Regions from separate parts of the Pseudomonas sp. RC3H12 genome, predicted to be linked through region 3. Evidence: riboswitches for the same ligand, from Rfam matches in the RefSeq annotation. Region 3 holds a riboswitch; each other region holds the start of a gene.
What was found. Region 3 has a riboswitch for cobalamin ahead of KHO27_RS10450 (TonB-dependent receptor plug domain-containing protein). Riboswitches for the same ligand answer to the same signal wherever they lie in the genome.

Region 1 (4,206 bases), 100 kb from region 3:
GCTGCCATGGCGGGCCAGATCGGCCAGCTGTTCACCGGCCGGCATCGGCGAGTTGTCGCCGTAGCGGGTGAGGATCACCGTCTGCGCCACGTCCGGCAGTGTCAGCTCGCAACCCAGCAGCGCGGCGCTGGCGGCAGTGGCGGTGACTCCGGGGATGATCTGGTAATCGATGCCCGACTCACGCAGGTGGCGGATCTGTTCGCCGATGGCGCCGTACAGGCTAGGGTCGCCGCTGTGCACGCGGGCCACGTCCTGGCCGTTGGCATGGGCCTGGCGCATGGCCTCGATGATCTGCTCCAGGTGCAGCTCGGCGCTGTTGATGACGGTGTGTGCCTTATGCCCCTCGAGCACTGCAGCTGGTACCAGCGAGCCTGCGTAGATGATTACCGGGCACTGTCGGACAAGGCGCTGGCCCTTGACCGTGATCAGCTCGGGATCGCCGGGGCCGGCACCGATGAAATAGACCGTCATGGAGGTTCCTTGCAGGTAAAGAGGCGGATTATCCGCCGATGGCCAGGGCCAGGGTAGCGCCGCCGAGCGCTTGCCTTGGCACATGCAGGCGCGGCGCAACGCCGGTGCGGCCGGCCAGGGCCAGGGCTGCGCTTTCGGCGACACCCCAGCAGCCAGTCTGGGCGTACACCGTTGTCGAGCGCTGGCTGAGCAGCGCTTCGAAGGTCGACAAGTGGCTGCTGTCGAAGCAGATGAACTGCAACCCGAGCCGCTCGGCCAGTGCCAGCAGGCCGGGCTCGCGCGCCTTGGGTTCGATGCTGGCGATTGCCTTCAGCGCCGACAGGGGCAGGGCGTGGTTGGTCAGGGTCTGGCGCAGCAGCACCGCGAGCGTTTCGACCGGACAGCCACGGCGGCAACCAAAGCCGGCATACAACGCCGGCTGGGGAACAAGGTCGCGCATCAGTGCTGGCTGGAGCGGCGGAACAACCAGGCGCTGAGTAGGCCCAGGGCCAACCAGAACGCGGCGTTGGTCAGCCACGAAGCGATCTTGAACTGGGTCTCCAGCGCCTCGGGGGCCAGGCTTTCATGAACCGCTGGCTGTGGCGCGCCGATCAGGTGCGGGATCACCAGCAGGGCGACGCCGAGCACCTTGAACAGCCAGTGCTGGGCGAACACCAGCAACGCCAGGCCAGCGGCGGTGGCGGCGGCGGTGCCGATCCACCAGGTCTGGCGCTGGCCGAGGTCGGCGGCGGCGGTGCCAGGCAGTTCCGGTGGCAGGCCCAGGGTCGGCGCCAGGCAGAACACGGCGAAGCCCGCCAGGCCCCACAGTGCGCCGGTGGCCACGCGGCCCGGGGCGCGCAGGCTGTACAGTGCGGCGAGGATCAGGGCGAAGCCGACGGCGACCACGAGGTTGCCGCCCGTGGTGGACAGGATACGTTGCCAGCCATCTTCGGGCGCCCAGGCCTCGGCGCTGTGCTCATGGGGCGCTGCGGCCTCGCCATGTTCATGCTGTTCGACGGCGGGGGCGGCGGTTTCATAGGTTTCCGCCTGGAGAATCAACGGGGCGACCCAGAAGCTTTGCAGCAGGGTCAGCAGCAGGGCGGCGAGCAGGCCGCTGAAACCCGCGGTACGGGCGATGCGCGTGATCATGCGGGCGTACTCAGTGGCAAGGGAAGGCGGCGCTGTGGCGGGTGTCGTGGGCGGCGTTGTGCACCGCTTCGATGTGCGAGAAACCGGCGAAGTACACCAGGCACAGGCCCAGCAGGCTGGCGCCGATCGCGACGATCAGGCGCTGGCTGAGACTGACGGGGGTGGCGATACTGGGTTTGGCGTGGGTGATGGGCATGACGCGTTCCTCTGCTGCTTTTGTTGTGGCAACGGGCAGGCGCGACGCCCCCGGGCGCGGCTGGCCCAGGTGATACGACAGCGCCCGCCCACCGCGGGGTGTTCTGCAAGCATGTCAGGCCGGTCTCCGGGCTGGCGAGGTGGAGCGGGGCTCCATCGATCAAGCGCCACCTTCCCATGCCGCACGATGGGCACAGTGGTCTGGACGCTTCTCTCGCTTACCGTTGCGGGGGCAGCACCGGCCTTGTCGCCCTCTTCAAGGAGGCGCGACGCACCGGTTTCCCGTTTCACCCCCGTTGGGGGCACCTGAACGCAATGCGCTAGCAAATCACGGGGCCGGGCCTGCGTCAATCGCCGCGGCGGTTGACCGCCAGGCAGGCACTGCGTAGCCTTGCCGGTTCGAGGTTCCCGGGCGCTGGCCCGGGCTAAGACGGGAACGCGGTACAAGCCGCGGCTGCCCCCGCAACTGTAGGCACTGATGACGGATCGGCACAGCCACTGCGCACGCGCGGGAAGGCGCCATCCCACTGGCTTTGACGGCCGGCGGTGCAAGCCAGGAGACCTGCCTCGCAACGTTTTCGACTTTCAACCGGGCGGGGTGATCCGGTGGCGAACCCGCCAGGCCGACACGGGCCGTGGCTGTCGTCCTGCATGCCCGCGCCATTGCTGCCAAGGGCATCGCGACATGAAAACACTGGCCAAGCTTCCCGTCACCATCGTTACCGGCTTCCTCGGCTCGGGCAAGACCACCTTGCTGCGCCATATGCTCGACAACGCCCAGGGCCGCCGCATCGCGGTGATCGTCAACGAGTTCGGCGAGCTTGGCATCGATGGCGAAATCCTCAAGCAGTGCAGCATCGGCTGCTCCGAGGAAGAGGCCAACGGCCGCGTCTACGAGCTGGCCAACGGCTGCCTGTGCTGCACCGTGCAGGAGGAGTTCTTCCCGGTGATGCGCGAGCTGGTGGCGCGCCGCGGCGACCTCGACCATATCCTTATCGAAACCAGCGGCCTGGCCTTGCCCAAGCCGCTGGTACAGGCCTTCCAGTGGCCGGAAATCCGCAACGCCTGCACGGTCGACGCGGTGATCACCGTGGTCGACAGCCCGGCCGTGGCCGCCGGCACCTTTGCCGCCTACCCGGACCAGGTCGACGCCCAGCGCAAGCTCGACCCTAATCTCGACCATGAGTCGCCGCTGCACGAACTGTTCGCCGACCAACTGGGCAGCGCCGACCTGGTGGTACTGAACAAGGCCGACCTGATCGATGCCGAGGGCCTGGCCAAGGTCCGTGCCGAAGTGGCCGAGGAACTGCCGCCGGCGGTCAAGGTGATCGAGGCAAGCAGTGGTCGCCTGCCGCTGGAGGTGCTGCTGGGCGTGGGCGCCGAGTCCGAGGCGCATATCGATGGCCGCCGCACCCACCACGACAGCCATCACGACGGCGATGACCATGACGACCATGACCACGACGCCTTTGACTCGATCTCCATCGACCTGCCCGAGGCTGACGAAAGCCTGTTGCTCGATGCCTTGACGCAACTGGTCACCGAGTTTGGCATCCTGCGCGCCAAGGGCTTCGCCGCCATTCCCGGCAAGCCGATGCGCCTGCTGATCCAGGGCGTGGGCACCCGCTTCGACAAGCATTTCGACCGTGCATGGCGCAGCGAGGAGCCACGGATCACCCGCCTGGTGCTGATCGGCCAGGACCTGGACGCGACCCAGCTGGAAGCGCGCCTGCGCCAGGCCCTGGGCGCCTGACCCATGCACCTGCTGCGGACCCAGCCCGGCGGCTTTGTGCCGGACGACAGCATCGCCGACCTCGGCCAGACCCCCGCCGAACTGGTGATCCTCTGCAGCGGTGATTCACACCTGGCGCTGCTTGCCGAAACCGCCGAGCAGTTGCCGGCGGATTTCCCCAGTGTGCGCCTGGCCAATCCGATGCAGGTACAGAACCATGCCTCGGTCGACCTGTATGTCGACCAGGTGCTGCGCCATGCCAAGGTGATCCTGGTGTCGCTGCATGGCGGTGTCGGTTACTGGCGCTATGGTGTCGAACAACTGGTCGAGTTGGCCGCCCGTGGCGTACAGCTGATCCTGGTACCCGGCGACGACCGTCCCGACCCGGAGCTGACCGGCCTGGGCACGGTATGTGGGGAACAGGCCGAGCGCCTCTGGCATTTCCTGCGCCAGGGTGGCAAGGCCAATGCACTGAACCTGTTCAACTGCCTGGCCAGCCAGTGGCTGGGGCGCGCCTACCCCTGGGACGAGCCGCAGGCCTTGCCGCGCACGGTGGTCTATCACCCGGCCAAGGCCACCGCACGGCTCGAGGACTGGTACGCCGAATGGCATCCGGAGTACCCGGTGGCACCGCTGCTGTTCTACCGCTCCCACCTGCAGGCAGCCAACACCGCGTTCAT
Region 2 (4,206 bases), 440 kb from region 3:
AACTGGCCGCTCTTCTCGGCCAGGTACTGCAGGATCGCCCCCGACTCGAACAAGGGCAACGGCTGGCCCCCCGGCCCATTGGGATCGAGGATCGCCGGGATCTTGTTGTTGGCGCTCAGGGAGATGAACGCGGGGCTCAACTGATCCTCGGTTTCGAAGCTGACCTTGTGCACCTCGTAGGGCAGGCCGATTTCCTCGAGCATGATCGAGACCTTGACCCCGTTGGGCGTGGCCAGCGAGTACAGTTGCAGACGCTCGGGGTGTCGCGCCGGCCATTTGCCGGTGATGGGGAATGCGGAAAGTTCGGTCATGGGGTGCCTTCGCGTTGGGAGCCTTCAATCTAGATGATCTTCGGCCATCCTGACCATCACCCAGTCGCGGTGCCGCTCGTCGCCGCAAGGGAAGATCGCCTCGCCCACCTTGCGAAAGCCGTTGCGCTGATAGAAACCGATCGCCCGAGCGTTCAGCTCATTAACTGTCAGGCGCGCCTGGCCATCGACCTGGGCCAGGGTGGTGGCGAGCAACAATTGCGCGGCGCCGGTGCCATGGGCGCAGGGTAGTACATAGCAGCGGGAGATTTCCGCCAGTTGATCGGCTTCGGCAATGCCCAGCTTGCCGGGCGCCAGGTCGAGCATGCTGTAGCCCAGCACCTGGCCATCCCGTTCGACCACCAGCAACCGCTTGTGCGGGTGCTCCAGGTGCGCCTGGAAATGTTCGGGCTGGAGATGGTGGGCGATGTAGTGTTGCTGGGCGCTGACCGCGCTATCGGGCGGGCTGGCCAGGGCGAAGGTCGCCTGGCCGACAAGGCTCAGGGCCACGCAGTCTTCGTCACGGGCCGGGCGAATCTGGTAGGGCATGGCAACATCCTGTCGGGCAGCCGGGTCACGTTCGACAATGCCAGCCCCACCCCATCGGTGCAAGTTCAGGCGTCGCCATGGGCCTGGCGCTTGAGCTTCTCGGTGTCGACCCGCACAAATACCGAATCGGCGGTGACAGTCAGTACATCCCCGGCCCAGACCTCGCAGATCACCCGGGTCTTGCGCCCCAGCTCGCCCTCGACCCGAGCCTTGAGCAGCAGTTCGACGCCCATGGGCGTGGGCTTGAGGTAGGTCAGGCCAAGCTGGCCGGTGACGCAGTCGATACGTGGCAAGGTGCCAGGTTCGCGGCCTTCGGCACGGTAGTGACAGGCCATGGCGGTCCAGTTGGAGTGGCAGTCGACCAGCATGGCCAGCAGGCCACCGTAGACCAGGCCGGGCCAGCCGGTGAAAGTCGGGTCGGGGGTATGCCGGCACGACAGGTGGATGCCGTCGGCGTCCCAGTGGCTCTGCACATGCAGGCCGCTGGGGTGGGAACAGCCGCAGCCGTAGCAGATGCCTTCGGGGGCGGCGAGTTGTTGCAGGGACAGGGCGTGCTCGGTCATACGCGTCCTTGGCTTGTTGGTGTTGGATAAGGAGGCTGGCTGCCGATGGTAGCGCCCTGCGCGGCCTGCGCCAATGCACGAGGCCTGGCCGCAGACAATACCTGCCTGACGGCAACCGCTCTGAACCGCGATTCAGCAAGATTCAGCCCACCCATCCAGACGATTGACTCCCTGCCCGTTCGGTGGTCAGATGCGCGCCAGTTTCAGGTGCCCTGCGCCGCCGCGCGCAAGGTGAAACGGGAAGCCGGTGAGTCGATACCACGACAAGTCCGGCGCTGCCCCCGCAACGGTAAGCGAGCGAACCCTTCGACAGACCACTGTGCACACGCATGGGAAGGTGAAGGCTTCACGACCCTCGCAAGCCCGGAGACCGGCCTGAGGCTTCACTTGGCAACCCGCGGTGGGCGGGCGCAGGCCGGTATTCGCGTGCGCGCCTGCGCGCGCTTCGCCGTTGCGTGTTTTCCACCGGGATCCATTCTTTCCTGCAGCAGTGGAACGACATGTCCCGTATCAACAAGCTTCACACCCTGGCGGCCTGCCTGGCCGTGTCCCTGCCGGCGCTGGCCGACGAGCAGCCCAGCCCTGCGCTCACCCTGCCCTCCACGGCGATCACCGACAGCCGCGACCCGCAGACCGTCGACCTGGCCACCCCCACCCAAGCCGGTTCACGCCTGAACCTCAGTGCCCTGGAAACCCCGGCGAGCACCAGCAGCATCACCGCCGCGCAAATCCAGCAGCGCAACAACACCACGGTGCAGGATGCCGTGACCCGCTCGCCGGGCATCACCTTCATCGGTACCCCTGGCGATGGCGGCACCGGCTTGTCGGCGCGCGGTTTCACGGGCCAGAGTTCGGTGATGACCCTGTTCGACGGGGCGCGCCTGTACGCCGGCGCCGGCACCCTCACCTACCCGGTCGATCCCTGGATGGTCGAGCGTATCGATGTGATCCGTGGGCCTGCCTCGGTGCTGTATGGCGAGGGCGCTACGGGGGCTGTGGTCAACGTGATCCCGAAAAAGCCCTTCAGCGGTGATATCCGCAACCACCTGCGCCTGGGCTACGGCTCCTGGGACCGCCAGCAACTGGGCCTGGACAGCGGCGGCAGTCTGAGCGAGCGCCTGAGCTACCGCGCCACCCTGAACCAGCAGGCAGGCAACGGCTGGGTCGACCGCACCGATTCGCGCAGCCTGGCGTTTTCCGGCGCACTGCGCTTCGATGCCAGTGACGACCTGAGCTTCACCTTGTCCCACGAACGCGGCGACGCACAACCTGCCAACTACTACGGCACGCCGCTGATCGACGGCCATCTGCGCAGCAGCGTGCGCAACAAGAACTACAACGTCAGCAATGACCAGCAGCGCTACCACGATGAGTGGACACGGCTGACCAGCGACTGGAACATCAGCGACAGCATCAGCGCCAGCAACCAGCTGTACTACATCAAAAGCCGTCGCCACTGGCGCAATGCCGAGGAATACGCCTGGGATGCCGGTGTGATCCAGCGCCGCAGTTTCCTGGAGATCAAGCACAACCAGGAGCAGATCGGCGACCGCCAGAGCTTCACCTTCGATCACTCGCTGTTCGGCCTGGCCAGCAAGACCGTGGTGGGCGCCGAGTACAACAAGATCCGCTTCAACATCGACAGCAACTCACCCTATGAGGATGGCTACACCGACCCGCTCGACCCTTGGCGGCCGGCGCCCGGCGGGTTCCACAGTGCCGATCCGACGCGCCCGCAGACGCTGTCGAAAACCAGCACCTTCTCGCTGTTCGCCGAAAACCGCACGCAACTGACCGAGCGCCTGTCGCTGGTCACCGGCATACGCCGCGACCAGAACCACATCGACCGCAACGACCTGGTGAAGGACACTCGCGAAGACCAGAGCCTGCGTGGCGGCAACTGGCGCGCCGGCCTGGTGTACGCGCTGACTGACGATCTGTCGGTGTACGGCCAGTACTCCACCAGCGAGGATGGTGTCGGTGACCTGCTGACCCTGCGCCCGGAGCAACGCCTTGAACTGACCGAAGCCAAGCAGACCGAATTCGGCCTCAAGCAACGGTTCTGGGACGGACGCGGCGAATGGACGTTGGCGGCCTACCACATCGTCAAGAAGAAGCTGCCGGTGTACGACGTGGTCTCCAAGCGCAGCCAGCAGGCAGGCCAACAGACCTCCGATGGCCTGGAGGCAAGCCTGGAGCTGGCACTGGGCAATCAATGGCAACTGTCGGGCAACGCAGCCTTGGTGCGCGCCAAGTACGATGACTTCACTCAGCTCAGCCGAGGCGTTTCCTACGACCGGTCTGGCAACCACCCTCAGGACGTCCCACGTCGAACCGCCAACCTGTGGCTGAGCAAAGGCTTCGGGCAAAGCGTCGACACCGGTATTGGCCTGCGCTACGTAGACGCCCGCTATACCAGCGCCGCCAATGACCAACGCGTGCCGGGCTACACCGTGGTCGATGCCAACATCGGCTGGCAGGTGCTACCCGACGTGCGCCTGGGCCTGCAGGTGAACAACCTGTTCGATCGCGAGTACGCCCAGTCGAGCTACAGCGGCGAACAGTGGCTGCTGGGCGCACCGCGCTCGTATTTCGCCACGGTGGACTACAGCTTCTAGGTCGGCCAGGTAACAGCGTGGGAGCGGGCTTGGCCCGCTCCCACAAGAGCCCAGGTCTGACGGCCATCGCGTCGTGCTTGAACATCATCGCGCCACCTGCTCGACTAGGGCCTACGCCCCGTCCACAAGCAGCGCGCCATGACCGACATCCCGCAAATTCCCGCAGCG
Region 3 (4,206 bases):
CCGAGGTGGGCTCCAGGTCCACCACCAGCAGGCGTTCCACGCCCTGGTCGAGGGCCTCGCGGATCACCGCCCAGAGCCCGTCGAACCCCTCCAGGGTGTCGACGATATCCCGGCCCGCCTCGTGGCCACGCAGGTCACGGATCTCGGCGCCAAAAGCTTCCGCCGCCGAGCCGCCACCCAGGCCGGGGCCGACGAACAACACGCGCTGGTAGTCCATGCTCACGCCCCTCAGAAGGTGTAGGTGTAGCGCAGTTCGCTGGTGAACGGCCGCCCGAGATTGTCAACGTTACTCGCCCGACTGGTGACATAGTCGCGGTCGAACAGGTTCTCCACCAGCAGGCTCAGCCGGTGCTGGCGGGCGCCGTCCAGGTAGCGATAAGCATCGGCGTCGACCACCGAGTAATGGCCGTAGTCGACGCCTTTGGAGCTGACCACGTCGCGGATATAGCGAATGGCGCCCCCGGCCCCCCACCTGCGATCCGCCGATTCGTAACCGAGCCGCGAACGGGCGAAGAAACTCGGCACGTCGTTGATCGTTGCCCCGGTGCGCGACTCGGTGAGGTTGCGGGTCATGTCGGCCTGCAGGCTCCATTGATCGTCAAGCTGGATACGCGCATCGGCCTCGAAGCCACGCATCTGTACCTGCCCCTGGCCGTTGACCCACTGGCTGCCGTCCAGGGTGATCAAGTCGGTGATCTTGCGGCGGAACACGGTGACGCTGGCGCTGAATTCACGTTCCAGCAGCAGGCCGTGGTAATCCAGGCCAAGCTCGGCATTGCGGCTCTTCTCGGGCTTGAGGTCACGGTTGCCGACCTCGTCGCCAGGCTCGTTGACGAACAACTGCTCGGCATTGGGCAGCTTGTAGGCGCTGCCATACTGGCCGCGCAGTTGCCAGTTGTCGTTCAGGTCGTACAGCGAGGTGAGCATGCCGACGGTGGCGCTGTCGCCGCCGCTCATGGCCTCGTGGCGCAGGCCGAGGCTAGGGTGCCAGTTGGGCAAGGCCTCGATCCTGGGCCGCAGTTGGGCGTACAACGCATTGGCCTGGGCCTTGTCGTCGTCGATCACCAGCACGTCGTCCTGGCCCTTGAACCACTGGTTGTCGGAACCGAACACCAGCACGTGGCCGCCGTCGAGTTCGGCCTTGCCCTCGGCCTGCACGCCCCAATCGGTGAAGCCCCAGTAGTCGTTGTGGTTGACCACGTCGCGGGAGCCGTCGGCGCGGTTGTTGATGCGGGTGTAGCGGGTGTCCCAGTCATTGACGTGGCCCTTGACGAAGTAGCTCAGGCGCTCGCTGATGCGCTGTTCGAAGGTAGCCGTGGCGATCTGCTGCACGCGGTCATTGGTGGTCTTGTAATTGTTCACCGGTCGGGCGAAATCGAGGTTGGCGTCGGTGTACTGGTAGAACAGCTCCAGCCGCGCATCGTCACCGAAGGCCTGGATCGCCTTGCCGCCGAAGGTGGTCACCTCGTAGCCGCGCTTCTTGTCGCTGACGTTGCCGCTGTAGTCGCGGTTGCGAAACGGCTGGTAACCGTCGGAGACGTTGTGACTGACATAGGCCAGCAGGCCCAGGTCGCCGAAGCCATTGCTGAAGATCCGCTCGACGCGGGCGTCCTTGCTGCTGCCGGCGAAGCTGTCCAGGCCCAGGTTGACCTCACCTGAAGCCTGACGGCGTTGCGGGCTGCGGGTGACGATGTTGATCACTCCCGCCACGGCCTGGGTGCCGAACAACAGGCTCTGGCCGCCCTTGAGCACCTCGATGCGCTCCACCGCGTTGGCCGGCAGGGTGTCCAGGTACAGGCCGCCGTACAGGCGGTTGTTCAGGCGTACACCGTCGAGCAGGATCAGGGTGTCGTCATTGCGCCCGCCGAGCAGCGAGTAGGTGCCGTAGTCGAACGGGCCGTTCTTCGGCGCGACGTAGAAGCCGGGGATGAACATCTGCATCACCCGGGTGATGTCGGCGCCGGGGCCGGCGCGCTCGATCTGCTCGCGGCTGACGATCTCGACCTTGCTGCCGTACTGGGCCATGGCGGCGACCGTGGTCGACTCCACCGACGGCGCGGCGACGATCTGCTGGTCGAGGATCAGGGGGGTGTTTTCGGCCAGTGCCAGGGGGCTGGCCAGGCAGCCCAGGAACAAAGTCCGGGCCTTGGGGAAACGACGTCGGGAGTGAATCACAGCAATCATGCTCTTCTCGAAAGTGACTTTCGCAGAAGCACGCAGGAGCACGGATCGCGCACACGCCAATACCGGCCCATGCCCGCCCACCGCAGGAGTTTGCCTACAACATTCCAGGCCGGTCTCCGGGCTCGCAAGACAAGATGTCTTCACCTTCCCATGACGCGCGGGCCACAGTGGTCTGTCGAAGGCATCACTTGCATACCGTTGCGGGGGCAGCACCGGACTGGCGCGAAGCGCGTACCGGTTTCCCGTTTCACCCCATGCGCGGCGGCATGGGACACCTGAAATCGGTCGGCATCTGAACACCTTGGGGCAAGGGGCGTCAAGCAAAGGCCGGTGAATCGTTTCGCGTGTTTTTTATCTGCCAATCACTCTAGGCAGATGTGTCAAAAGTTGTAGAATCCGCACGCCCAATCTATTCCCATTCCCTTCGAGCTTTGCCGATGAAGCTGGCCCGCCACACACGATCGCAAGTCGCCTGGGTGCTGTATTTCAGCATCCTGTTCGGCTCGTTGCTGTGCGCCATGGGCCATGGACAGATGGCAGGCTTGCGCCTGGCCGGCCTGGATGACGCCGCCTGGTGCGCGGCCGACAGCAGCGGCGTGTTCAAGGGCGACCAGGACATCACCGACCCGGTGCTGCCTGCCGGCGGCGACTGCGTGATCGCCAGCCTGTTCAGCGCCATCCTGCTGGCGGTGTTCTTCGGCTTGCTGGCCCTGCTCGCCGGGGAGTCGAGCAAACCCTTACCCAGACAACCCGCGCCACGGCTGCCCAAGCAGCGCTGGCCACTGGTCAACCCCCGCGCCTCCCCCGCTTCGCTTCTCGCGTTCTGACATCGCCACGCCCTCGAACTGCCTGATCGGCAGCGGGCGTGCGCTCACCGATTTCAGCCAGGAAGCCTTGCATGTTCCGCATGACCACTCTGGCGCTGCTCGTTGGCAGCGCAACCTGCGCCTGGGCGCAGGACGACACCCTCACCCTGCCCGCCAGCAACGTCACGGCCACGGCCGACCAAGCCAAGGAGGCGACCAGCCTCGACCTCGACCGGCCCATCGAAAGCGGCTCACGCCTGAACCTCAGCGCCCGCGAGAACCCCGCCTCGGTCAGCGTCGCCGACCGCAAGACCATGCAGCGCATCGGCGCGCGCAACTTCCAGGACGCCGCCAATGCGCTGCCCGGAGTCAACGCCTCGGCACCGCCCGGCTGGGGCGGCTACGTGTCGTATCGCGGCTTCAACGGCGCCCAGGTCAGCCAGCTGTTCAACGGCATCAACCTGCAGTACGGCGCCGCCGGGCGCCCGGTCGGGGCATGGATCTACGACCGTGTCGAACTGCTCGGCGGGCCGTCGTCGTTCCTCAACGGCAGCGGCGCCGTGGGCGGCAGCCTGAACATGATCACCAAACTGGCCAACCGCGACGAGGACACCTTCGAGGGCCGCGTCAGCTACGGGCGCTACGACACGATGGAAACCTCGGTCGGCTTCAACAAGGCGCTCAACAGCGGTGACGGCCCACGCCACTACGCGCGGCTCGACTACAGCCGCACCAGCACCAATGGCTATATCGACCGCCAGGAGAACGGGGCAGGCAACCTGGCCTTCTCGCTGCTCAGCGACATCAACGACCAGCTGTCGCACACCCTGGCCATCGAGTACCTCGAAGAGAAGGAAGACAGCCCCTACTGGGGCGCGCCGGTGCTGCAACCGGCCAGCGGCACCCTGCACATCGACAAGCATCACCGTTTCGACAACTACAACGTCGAGGACGGCCGCTACGAGCAGCGCACCCGCTGGCTGCGCTCGATCACCGACTACCGCATCGACGACAGCAACCAGTTGCGCAACACCTTCTACCACTACAACGGCCAGCGCGATTACCGCAACCTCGAGGTGTACCGCTACAACCCCGGCAACACCGCCATCGCCCGCTCCGGCGGCTACCGCCAGCGCCACGACCAGGAGGTCAACGGTAACCGCGTCGAGCTGACCCACCAGGGCCAGCTGTTCGGCCTGGCCAGCGACTGGGCGTT
Region 4 (4,206 bases), 200 kb from region 3:
GCAACGTCTGCCTGAGACAGGTTGGAGTTCCTAAGTCGCCGCGCTGTGTCGTCCAGAACGACGCATTACTTGCGATGACGCTGGCTACTCCAGCGCATTTCAGTACCCAGGCCCCATCAAAATGAAATAAGATAACGTTTCATTCGAATACCCTTCCAACCTGCGACCCCTCCTCGATGACCAGTTTCCCAACCGCCCTCCCCACCCAACGCCTGCAAAGCATCGACGCCCTGCGCGGCCTGGTGATCCTGTTCATGCTGCTGGACCACGTGCGCGAAACCTTCTTCCTGCATCGCCAGGTCAGCGACCCGATGACCATCGATGCGATCGACGCCACCGAACCCAGCCTGTTCGCCAGCCGTACCCTGGCGCACCTGTGCGCGCCGGTGTTCGTGCTGCTTACCGGGCTATCTGCCTGGTTGTATGGCGAAAAGCACCAGGGCCGTGGCGATGTCTCGGTGTTCCTGTTCAAACGCGGTCTGTTCCTGGTTGTGCTGGAATTCACCCTGGTCAACTTCGCCTGGACCTTCCAGTTGCCTCCGAGCGTGATCTACCTGCAGGTGATCTGGGCCATCGGCCTGAGCATGCTCGCCCTGTCGCTGCTGGTGTGGCTGCCGCGTCCGGCGCTACTCGCCCTCGGCGCGCTGATCGTCGCCGGTCACAACCTGCTCGATGGCCTGCATTTCGGGCCGGAATCGGCGCTGCATGTGCCATGGGCGATCCTGCATGAGCGCAGTTGGCTGGAGGTGGGCGAACATCTGCGCTTGCGCACGTCCTACCCGCTGTTGCCGTGGATCGGCGTGATCGCCCTGGGTTATGGCCTCGGGCCGTGGTTTGCCCGGGGCAGCGACGCCGGCAAGCGCCAGCAGCGTCTGCTATGGGTCGGCGCGGGCCTGCTGCTGGGGTTCGGCGCGCTGCGCCTGCTCAATGGCTACGGCGAAGCCCCCTGGAGCCTCTACGCCAGCGTCGGGCAGACGCTGATGAGTTTCTTCAATATCACCAAATACCCACCGTCGCTGCTGTTCCTGGCCCTGACCCTCGGCGTCGGCCTGCTCCTGCTGCGCGGCTTCGAGCGTGCCGGCGACGCCCGCTGGATCGGCCCGCTTGCGGTGTTTGGCGCAGCGCCGATGTTCTTCTACCTGCTGCACCTGTATGCGCTCAAGCTGCTGTACGTGGCCTGCGTGGCGCTGTTCGGCCTGAACCAGGGCCGCTATTTCGGTTTCGATGGCATCGGGGCGGTATGGCTGACCGCCGTGCTGCTGCCGCTTGCCCTGTACCTGCCGGTGCGCTGGTTCGCCGGGCTGAAAGCGCGCCGGCGCGATATCGCCTGGCTCAAGTACCTGTAAAAGCGTTTTCACCCGACAGCCCGATGGTCTACCATGCCGCCCGCCGGTTTCCACACGGAATCAAAAGGGAATCCCGGGCTCGCCACTGGCGATCCAAAGGGAACTGCCCCCGCAACTGTAGGTGCCGAGCCTGCGCCATCGATGCCACTGGGTCTGCCGACCCGGGAAGGCTGGCGCCGGCCTGGACGCACCAGTCAGGAGACCTGCCGGCACGCATTCACCAACCGGCGGGGTGTCCGGGATGGTCATCCGCCCTGGCCGCGTGCTTGCGCAGGCTGTCGGGCGATGCCTGTCCGTGGGCCATTCCGTGCACCACCCAGGAGATCGCCCCACCATGCCGCACCGCCTCGTCGCCCTCCTCGCCGGCCTGTCCCTGTCGGGCCTGGCCCACGCCAGCGCCACCCAGTACCCGCTGACCGTCGACAACTGCGGCATGCCGCAGACCTTCACCCAGGCCCCGCAACGGGCGGTGACCGTCGGCCAGGCCGGTACCGAGCTGCTCTATGCCCTGGGCCTCGGTGAGCGGCTGGCGGGCACCTCGCTGTGGTTCAACAACGTGCTGCCGGAATTCAAGACGCAGAACGACAAGGTCCCGCGTCTGGCCGACAACGAACCGAGCTTCGAGGTGGTGGTCGGCAAGCGTCCGCAACTGGTGACGGCGCAGTTCGAGTGGATGATCGGCGCCCAGGGCGCGGTAGGCACCCGCGAGCAGTTCCAGGAGCTGGGCATCCCCACCTACCTGCTGCCCTCGGACTGCGAGGGCAAGGACAACCTGGTGGGCGCCGACGGCACCCGCCTGCAGCCGTTCAAGGTGCAGAGCATCTACAAGAGCGTCAGCCAGCTGGCCGAGATCTTCGACGTGCAGGAGCGTGGCGCGCGCCTGAATGCCGAGCTCCAGGGCCAGCTGGAACAGGCCAGGAAGCGCCTGGCCGGCCAGGACCTGGCGCACACCAGCGCGCTGTTCTGGTTCTCCAGCGCCGACCTCAAGACCGACCCCTATGTCGCCGGCCGCCAGGGCGTGGCCGACTACATGCTACAGACCCTCGGCGTGCGCAACGTGGTCGAGTCCAGCGAAGAATGGCCTACCGTGGGCTGGGAGACCCTGGTCAAAGCCAACCCCACCTGGCTGATCGTCGCGCGCATGGACCGCCGCCGCTACCCGGCCGACGACTACCAGAAAAAACTCGACTTCCTGCGCAGCGACCCGGTCACGCGCAATATGGACGCGGTCAAGCACGGCCGCATCATCGTCCTCGATGCCGACGCCATGCAGGCCGGCATACGCCTGTTCCGCGGCCTGGACGTGCTGTCCAGCGCCTTCGCCAGCGGTAAAGCACCCCAGCCATGAGCCGCCTGCTGCCCATCAGCCTCTTTGCCTTGCTCGCCCTGTGCCTGGCCATGCTTGCCGGGATTGCCATCGGCGAGACCCGAGTCGGCGCCGAGGCGATCTGGCAGGTGCTGGCCAACCAGCTGTGGCAGGCCGGCCATTCCGTCGACCCGATCGACGCCGGCATTGTCTGGAACTACCGCCTGCCGCGCACCCTGGTCGCCGCCGCTTGTGGCGCGGGGCTGGCGACCTGCGGGGTGATCCTCCAGGCGCTGCTGCGCAACCCGCTGGCCGAACCGTACCTGCTGGGCCTGTCGGCCGGTGCCTCGACCGGTGCAGTGGCGGTGGGGTTGTTCGGCCTGGGCGGGGCGGTGCTGTCGCTGTCGGCCGGCGCCTTCATCGGCGCGCTGGCGGCGTTCGCCCTGGTGCTGCTGCTGTCGCGCGCCAGTGGCAGCCGCCATGACAACGCCCAGGTGATCCTCGCCGGCATCGCCGGCTCGCAGTTGTTCAACGCCCTCACCGCCTTCCTCATCACCAAGTCGGCCACCGCCGAGCAGGCCCGCGGCATCCTGTTCTGGCTGTTGGGCAACCTCAGCGGCGTGCGCTGGCCGTCGGTGTGGCTGGCGGTGCCGGTCGCCCTGTTCGGCATCGCGATATGCCTGTGGCAGCGCCGGGCACTGGACGCCTTTACCTTCGGCGCCGACTCGGCGGCCTCGCTGGGCGTACCGGTGCGCCGTACACAGCTGCTGCTGATCAGTTGCGCGGCGCTGGTCACCGCAGTGATGGTGTCCATCGTCGGCGCCATCGGCTTCGTCGGCCTGGTCATCCCCCACGCCCTGCGCCTGCTGCTCGGCCCCGGACATAGCCGCCTGCTGCCGGCCAGCGCCCTGGGCGGTGCGCTGTTCCTGATCATCGCCGACATCCTCTCGCGCACCCTGATCACCGGCCAGGTGATCCCGGTGGGCGTGGTCACGGCCTTGATCGGCGCACCGGTGTTCGCGCTGATCCTGATCAGCCGCCGGGGGCGCCCATGAGCGTGATGACCACCATCGCCGACGCGCCGCTCACCTGCCAAGGGCTCGGCTTGCGCCTGGGCGGACGCGACGTGTTGCAGGGGGTCGACCTGAGCGTGATGCCCGGCGAAACCCTCGGCGTGGTCGGCCCAAACGGCTCGGGCAAGTCCACCCTGCTCAAGCTGCTCGCCGGCCTGCGCACGCCCAGCAGTGGCAACGTGCGCCTGCTCGGCGAAGCGCTGGAGCGCATGCCGCGCCGGCATATCGCCCAACGCCTGGCCCTGGTCGAGCAACAGGCCGACACCCTGGACGCCATCAGCGTGTACGACGCCGTCGCCCTGGGCCGCACGCCCTGGCTCTCGGCCCTGGCACCGTTCGGCAACGATGACCGCTCCATCGTCGAACAGGCGCTGGCCGACGCCGACGCCAGCCACCTGCGCCGACGGCTATGGGGCGAACTGTCTGGCGGCGAACGCCAGCGCGTGCACATCGCCCGGGCCCTGGCGCAACGGCCGCAGGT

Region 1: another riboswitch for cobalamin. It lies ahead of KHO27_RS10885 (CbtB domain-containing protein); the one in region 3 lies ahead of KHO27_RS10450 (TonB-dependent receptor plug domain-containing protein).
Region 2: another riboswitch for cobalamin. It lies ahead of KHO27_RS12405 (TonB-dependent receptor); the one in region 3 lies ahead of KHO27_RS10450 (TonB-dependent receptor plug domain-containing protein).
Region 4: another riboswitch for cobalamin. It lies ahead of KHO27_RS11325 (ABC transporter substrate-binding protein); the one in region 3 lies ahead of KHO27_RS10450 (TonB-dependent receptor plug domain-containing protein).

The regions. Positions count from the first base shown of each region.
Region 1 covers NZ_CP075595.1:2,391,747-2,395,952, reverse strand. The annotation lists gene cobM (precorrin-4 C(11)-methyltransferase) at 1-471, opposite strand, end outside; gene KHO27_RS10895 (cobalamin biosynthesis protein) at 500-910, opposite strand; gene KHO27_RS10890 (CbtA family protein) at 910-1,599, opposite strand; gene KHO27_RS10885 (CbtB domain-containing protein) at 1,610-1,795, opposite strand; cobalamin riboswitch at 1,896-2,118, opposite strand; cobalamin riboswitch at 2,180-2,378, shown strand; gene cobW (cobalamin biosynthesis protein CobW) at 2,480-3,547, shown strand; gene cobN (cobaltochelatase subunit CobN) at 3,551-4,206, shown strand, end outside.
Region 2 covers NZ_CP075595.1:2,735,206-2,739,411, forward strand. The annotation lists gene KHO27_RS12390 (glutathione S-transferase N-terminal domain-containing protein) at 1-311, opposite strand, end outside; gene KHO27_RS12395 (GNAT family N-acetyltransferase) at 336-857, opposite strand; gene KHO27_RS12400 (PaaI family thioesterase) at 923-1,420, opposite strand; cobalamin riboswitch at 1,609-1,813, shown strand; gene KHO27_RS12405 (TonB-dependent receptor) at 1,921-4,038, shown strand; gene KHO27_RS12410 (GlxA family transcriptional regulator) at 4,177-4,206, shown strand, end outside.
Region 3 covers NZ_CP075595.1:2,290,653-2,294,858, forward strand. The annotation lists gene KHO27_RS10445 ((2Fe-2S) ferredoxin domain-containing protein) at 1-217, opposite strand, end outside; gene KHO27_RS10450 (TonB-dependent receptor plug domain-containing protein) at 229-2,184, opposite strand; cobalamin riboswitch at 2,275-2,478, opposite strand; gene KHO27_RS10455 (DUF2946 family protein) at 2,622-3,011, shown strand; gene KHO27_RS10460 (TonB-dependent receptor) at 3,083-4,206, shown strand, end outside.
Region 4 covers NZ_CP075595.1:2,486,580-2,490,785, forward strand. The annotation lists gene KHO27_RS11320 (acetyltransferase domain-containing protein) at 177-1,346, shown strand; cobalamin riboswitch at 1,374-1,571, shown strand; gene KHO27_RS11325 (ABC transporter substrate-binding protein) at 1,681-2,694, shown strand; gene KHO27_RS11330 (FecCD family ABC transporter permease) at 2,691-3,707, shown strand; gene KHO27_RS11335 (ABC transporter ATP-binding protein) at 3,722-4,206, shown strand, end outside.